One region of the Sphingopyxis sp. SE2 genome, then DNA from elsewhere that is predicted to be linked to it. Evidence: predicted binding sites of a transcription regulator. Region 1 holds the regulator's gene; each other region holds the start of a gene.
What was found. Region 1 encodes LexA, which represses DNA repair genes until DNA is damaged. Its sites were predicted from a motif close to GTTCCNCNCTTGTTCT; they were not measured.
Positions count from the first base shown of each region.

Region 2: recA (recombinase RecA) is a predicted target of LexA. The motif match lies at 1,051-1,066, and genes of this name have one in related genera.
Region 3: OVY29_RS23380 (ImuA family protein) is a predicted target of LexA. The motif match lies at 1,106-1,121, and genes of this name have one in related genera.

Region 1 is NZ_JAPMXW010000001.1:1,445,616-1,447,880, forward strand. It holds gene glp (gephyrin-like molybdotransferase Glp) at 1-380, shown strand, start outside; gene lexA (transcriptional repressor LexA) at 445-1,128, shown strand; gene OVY29_RS06915 (ComEC/Rec2 family competence protein) at 1,082-2,265, opposite strand, start outside.
Region 2 is NZ_JAPMXW010000001.1:538,156-540,420, reverse strand. It holds gene recA (recombinase RecA) at 1-974, opposite strand, end outside; gene OVY29_RS02335 (response regulator) at 1,180-1,533, opposite strand; gene OVY29_RS02330 (response regulator) at 1,523-2,265, opposite strand, start outside.
Region 3 is NZ_JAPMXW010000009.1:175,646-177,910, reverse strand. It holds gene OVY29_RS23390 (hypothetical protein) at 1-341, opposite strand, end outside; gene OVY29_RS23385 (hypothetical protein) at 473-955, opposite strand; gene OVY29_RS23380 (ImuA family protein) at 1,154-1,885, shown strand; gene OVY29_RS23375 (DUF6504 family protein) at 1,806-2,265, shown strand, end outside.

The sequences.
Region 1 (2,265 bases):
GGAAGATCGCCATGAAGCCCGGCAAGCCGCTGATCGCCGGCACGCTCGGCGACGCCGTCCTGCTCGGCCTGCCCGGCAACCCCTCGTCGGCCTTCGTCACCGCGACCTTGTTCCTGTTGCCGCTCGTCCGCCATCTCGCCGGCGCGGGCACTCCCTTGCCGCCCGTGCATCGCGCGCCGCTCGCCGCGCCGCTCGGCGAAGGCGGTACGCGCCGCGATTACCTCCGCGCGCGACTCGAAAACGGCCGCCTGACGCCGATGATCGGACAGGAAAGCGGCCGCACGCTTCCGCTCGCCGCGGCCAATGCGCTGCTGATCCGCGAGATCGGCACGCCCGCGCGCGATGCCGGGGCGATGGCGGACTATATCGTCATCGCTTGACAAGTTCCGATTTGTTCCACTATCGTTCTCAATATGTCCGATACGGCATCATGGAGAACGACCGATGTTGACCGCGAAGCAGCATGAACTGCTCCACTTCATCCAGCAGCGCCTCGACGCGAGCGGCATCTCGCCCTCGTTCGAGGAGATGAAGGAGGCGCTCGGCCTCAAGTCGAAATCGGGCATACACCGGCTGATAAGCGCCTTGGAAGAAAGGGGTTTTCTCCGCCGCCTACCCAACCGCGCGCGCGCGCTCGAAGTGCTCAAGGTACCCGAAGCGGCGAAGCCCGCCGTGCGCAACGATCGCGACAATATCGTCCCGCTGCGCAAGAGCCCGCCCGCGATCCGGCCGATCGCGGCGAACGACATCGTCGAAGTGCCGCTGCACGGCAAGATCGCCGCCGGCGTGCCGATCGAGGCGTTCGAGGATCACAACAATCTCGCCGTCCCCGCGGCGCTGCTCGGCTCGGGCGAACATTATGCGCTCGAAGTCTCCGGCGATTCGATGGTCGAGGCGGGCATCTTCGACGGCGACTATGCGCTGATCCAGAAAGCGAGCACCGCGCGCGAGGGCGACATCGTCGTCGCGCTCGTCGACGGGCAGGACGCGACGCTCAAATATTTCCGCCGCGAAGGCCAGATGATCCGGCTCGACCCCGCGAACAGCGCCTATGAGCCGCAACGCTACCCCGCCGAGCGCGTCATCGTGCAAGGGCGTTTGTCGGGACTGCTTCGTCGTTACCACTAAGCTGCTGCGGACGCCGCCACGGATGCTCGTCGCCCACGCGAAGCGCGGCCACGGCTTCCGGCGCTTCGCCCAGATAGATCGCCAGCCCGCCGGTTTCGGCAAGGCTGTCGCGGTCGATCGTCATCCAGCGCACCACGCATTCGTGCGGTAACCAGCGGTCGCTGATCACGACGTCGGCGGCGGCGCAGGCGGCGGCCATGTCAGCCCCCTCGATCCGGTCGCGCCCGTGCGACGCCAGTATGATGCGCCGCGCACTGCCCTCACCCTGCGCCCAGCGGCAGAAATCGCGATTGCATTCGACATAGTCGAGCTCGGCCAATGCCAGAAGCGGCGCGTCAACCCCGGCCGCCTCGGCGACGGTATCGCGGACATAATCGCCCGCCCGGTCGCGCAGCAGCGCGTAGCCGCCATCGGGGAGCGCGGCGGCGATATGCCGCCCGTCGCCGGTGACGAGCAGATCGGGGCGCGGCGCGGCGAGCAGCGTCGCCATCCCGATGATCAGCGGCACCGCCCCGGCGCGGCGCCAGCGCGTCTGCCACAGTAGCAGCCACAGCCCGCCGAAGACCGCGAGAGCGAAACCCCAGCGCGGAAAGTTCGGCATCGTCGCGACCGCGCCCGGCGCGTTGGCGACGCCGTGCGCCAGCGCGATCAGCGCGCGCAGCGCCTGTTCGGCCACCCACCAAAAGGGCGCGCCCAGCCCCACGCTGTCGAACAGCAGCGCGAGCGCCTCCGCCGGCATGATGACAAAGGTCGTCAGCGGGATCGCGACGACATTGGCGAGCGCGCCGTAAAGCCCCGCCTTGTGGAAATGGAACAGCGCGATCGGCGCCAGCGCGACTTCGACGACGAGGCCCGTGATCAGCAATCCGGCGATCCCGCGCCCCAGCCGGAATAGCCACGGCTCCTCGCGGCGTGCCATGAATGCCCGCATCGGCCGGCTCTCGTGCAGCGCGATGATCGCCGTGACCGCGGCAAAGCTCAGCTGAAAACTCGGCCCCGCCAAGGCTTCGGGCCGCCAGAGCAATACGATCAACGCACCCGCCGCGACGAGCCGCAGCGTCAGCGCCTCGCGCCCCATCAGGAAGGCGACGAGCACGAGCAGCGCCGCGATGAACGAGCGCAAGGTCGGCACTTCGG
Region 2 (2,265 bases), 910 kb from region 1:
TTCTCGGTCAGGAAATTCTTCGCATTTTCGCGGCCCTGCCCGATGCGGATCGAGTCATAGCTGAACCAGGCGCCCGATTTCTCGACAAGCCCGGCCTTGACGCCGATGTCGAGGATCTCGCCGATCTTCGAAATGCCCTGCCCGTACATGATGTCGAATTCGACCTGCTTGAACGGCGGCGCGACCTTGTTCTTGACGACCTTCACACGCGTCGTGTTGCCGACGATCTCGTCGCCATTTTTGATCTGGCCGGTGCGGCGGATGTCGAGGCGGACCGAGGCGTAGAATTTGAGCGCGTTGCCGCCGGTCGTGGTTTCGGGGTTGCCGTACATTACGCCGATCTTCATGCGCAGCTGGTTGATGAAGATCACCATGCAGCGCGAGCGGCTGATCGAGCCGGTGAGTTTGCGCAAGCTTTGCGACATCAGACGCGCCTGCAGGCCGACATGGCTGTCGCCCATTTCGCCCTCGATCTCGGCGCGCGGGACGAGCGCGGCGACCGAGTCGACGACGAGCACGTCGATCGCGTTCGAACGCACGAGCGTGTCGACGATTTCGAGCGCCTGCTCGCCGGTGTCGGGCTGCGACACGATCAGCTCGTCGATATTGACGCCGAGCTTGCGCGCATAGACCGGGTCGAGCGCATGTTCGGCGTCGACGAAGGCGACGGTGCCACCGGTCTTCTGCGCTTCGGCGAGCGTGTGCAGCGCGAGGGTGGTCTTGCCCGAGCTTTCGGGACCGTAGATTTCGATGACGCGCCCGCGCGGCAGCCCGCCGACTCCGAGCGCGATGTCGAGCCCTAGCGAACCGGTCGAGATCGCCTCGACCTGCATCGCTTCCTTCGAGCCCAATTTCATCACCGAGCCCTTGCCGAACGCGCGGTCGATCTGCGCGAGCGCGGCGTCGAGCGCCTTCTGCCTGTCCGTGTTGTTCACTGATTTCCCCGATTCGACGAGTGACAATTGTCCGGCCATTTGCCGTCCCTTTCCAGCTCTAGAGCGACAGCGGAAGCATCGCAACGCCCGAACCATGTGCCACATTTGTTCTCATGGAACAAGAGGGGAACAAAATATTATCGCTTGGATATCGTCGCCCCCGCGAAGGCGGGGGCCGTCGCCGGACTCGCACTTCACCGCCGGACAAGCCTCCAGCGGCCCCCGCCTTTGCGGGGGCGACGGATTATGAAGCGCCGAATTCCTCAAGGGCCGCCTCGATATCGCTGATCCGGAACGGCTTGGTGATCAGCGTGCGGTGCGCGTGCGCGGGCGGAATGACGTCGCCGCCGCCCGAGGTGAAGGCGAAGGGAATATTTTTGGCGGCAAGCGCGTCGGCGACCGGCCAGCCCTTTTCGTCGCCGAGGTTGATGTCGACGAGCGCGCCGCCGAGCGGTTCGGCGGCGATCAGCGCGAGCGCTTCCTCGTTGCTCGTCGCCTGCGCGGGTTCGGGCAGGTCGAGCGCGTCGAACATGTCGGCGAGCATCATGCCGATCAGCACATCGTCCTCGACGAGCAGGATGCGATGGTTACTGGCCATTCGGCACCCGATGCGCGGCGTCGTCGAGCGCCGCCGACGTCGCCTCGGCGAGCTGCGCGACCGAAAAGGGCTTGGGCAGGAAGGCGACGTCGTCGATGTCGATCGACTGGCGCAGTTGTTCCTCGGCGTAGCCCGACATGAAAAGGACGGGCAGGTCGGGGCGCCTGGCGCGCATCGCGCGCACCATCGCCGGGCCGTCCATCGTCGGCATCACGACGTCGCTGATGATCAAATCGACCTTCTCCATCTGCGCAAAGCGTTCGAGTCCCTCTTCGCCCTGCGAAGCGGTGACGACCTTATAACCCGCACGGGTCAGCGCACGTTCCGCGACCGCGCGCACCATATCCTCATCCTCGACGAGCAGAATGGTCCCGGTGCCCCACTGGCTCTTCTTCGGCTTGGCCGGCGGTGGCACGACCGAAGACGTATCGCCCCCGGCGCGATGGACGGGCAGATAGATCGAAAAACTCGTCCCCTGCCCCGGCTTGCTGTCGGCGAAGATGAAGCCCGCCGACTGCTTGATGATGCCATAGACGGTCGAAAGCCCGAGCCCGGTCCCCTTGCCGACATCCTTGGTCGTGAAGAAGGGTTCGAAAATCTTGGGCAGCACATCGGCGGGAATGCCCGTGCCGGTGTCGCTGACCTTGAGCGCGCAATAATCGGCGGGCGGCATGAATTCATTGCCCATCTGGCGCACGTCGGCCGCCGAGACCGGATAGGTTTCGATCGTCA
Region 3 (2,265 bases), on a different contig from region 1:
TGCTCGGCGTCGTCTGGCAAGGCATCCTGCGCAGCAAGCGAAGCTTTGACCTCTTCGACGATGATCAGGCGACGGGCATCACGCTTTGCCATCGGAACCAGTGAATCGCACAACCAGTCGCGGAGCGGTACGCGAACCTCGTCTTCGGTATCGACATAGGGGCCCGCTGAACCGCTGTTCCCCCCGGCGGCTTTGGCAATCAGGTTGAGGACCATGAACGCATAGCGCGGTCGTGGCGAGAAATCCGCGATCCGTTCGATCAGCGCCGGCAAATTCAGGGGCTTGGCAGGCGCTCCCTGACCGACTTCAACGGCATCGAAAAGGTCGGCTTGGTGGAACATAAGATGAATCTTAGCATCGCTTGCGGCAATGTGAATCCCGTTCGTGCGTCTTTCGTCAGTTTTTTCTGCTGTGACACTTCTTGCCCGCTTGGCCGCTCGCGCGGCCACCGCAGGTCAGCCGCAGTTGGTATCTAGGCCTGCTCGACGGCCCGGAGGCGCTCGGTAACGTCGCTGACGCCTGGTGCATCCCACACATCATCGCGAAGGTAGAATTTATGGCTCTTCGTATAATCGACGAAGCTCGTTCGCTCGAACACCACGCTTGCAGGGATCAGCGCCGCGCGAATGACGCAGAAGTCGTCGTTGAAGAGAACGCCGACCAATATATCGAAACCGTCCGTCGACCGGATCGCCGACATCTGACGCGACTTGTTGCGCCTGTGCAGCCGCCGGCCCTTGATCTGATAGCGGACGCCGTCCGAGTCCGCCGCGTCGAAGCCCTTCTTCGAATTGGCCTCCTGCTCCCAACCGAAAGCTGCGCAAAAGAGATATTCGGCCAGGTCTCCGGTCGGATTGTTGGCAGACCGCAAGACGTTGCGCGATCGTAGTTCCTCGTTGATTGCGGCATGGAGCGCGAGCATCTCCGCGATAGACTTGCCATTGAGATCGTTCATCGGAGCAATCTGCCGGATTCCAACGTCGGCCGCTATCCAAGAGACCTCCACCAATTTTTTCGCGTCGGAGATGTGTCCCTTTTTGCCGGTCGTTGCGGCGACGGCGCGAGAGGCGATCTCCATCGCGCTTGACTCTGGCGCGCCCTCATCAGAACAAAGAGGGAACGAATCAACCGCCTTCCGAGTCTCTGTGATGCTATGCGCGAGTCAGCCGTCCTTGATGATCTACGTGCGCGCATCGCGCAGATCGAGTGCGCTGATGGGCGACACGACGCCATTCCGTTCGGGATTGAGAGCATTGATTGTCGCCTGCCAGGCGGTGGCATAGCCACAGGCGCGCTGCATGAGATCGCCGGCAGTACCGATCTGGCCGACGAGGCTAGCGCAACGGTGTTCCTTGCGGGCATTCTAGCGCGTGTCGAGGGTCCGGTCTTCTGGTGTCTGCGCTGGCGTGACCTCTTTGCCCCTGCCCTTCACCTGGCTGGACTGCATCCGGACCGGGTGATCCATGTCGAGGCCGGCAGCGACACCAACGTGCTCCTCGCGATGGAGGAATGTTTGCGCCAACCAGGCCTTGCCGGGGTGGTTGGCGAAGTCGCGAAATATTCGACGACTGCCTCCAAACGCCTGCAGCTCGCGGCAGAGGGTTCGGGCGTAGCCGCCTTCGTCTTCCGACGCGCCTCGAGGGTTGAGCAGGCCGTAGAGGGAACGGCTGCGGTGACGCGCTGGCGCGTGACAGCTCACCCCAGTGAGGACCTTGGTATTCCGAGCCTCGGGCGACCACGCTGGCGGGTTGAGCTGGAACGCGTGCGCGGCGGAAATCCGCACAGCTGGATTGTGGAGGGCTGCGATGCGACGGGTCGTATCGCTCTTCCTGCCGCACTGGTCGACCGACCGGCTGCGCAGGAAGAACGCCAGTTCGCGGCCTGACGCGGCACCTGCACCGATGGTCACGGCGATCCCGGACCATGGGAGACGGGTGGTGGCGTCCGTTGACGGGCAAGCACGGACACTCGGGATCGTACCAGGTATGACTATCACCAAGGCACGCAGTTTCGCGCCAGAGCTTCTGGTCATCGACGCGGAGCCGGAAGCCGACCTTCAAGGGTTGCGGCGTCTCGCGCTTTGGGCCGGGCAGCGGTACAGCCCCGTCGTTGCGCCCGATGTGCCAGATGGCATCTGGCTGGACATTACGGGTTGCGCCCCCCTTTTCGGGTCCGAGCAGGCGCTTCTGAAGGATCTGCACGGGCGGGTCGCTGGTTTTGGTCTCTCGTTGCAGCTGGCGGTCGCGGACACGGCGGGATGTGCGC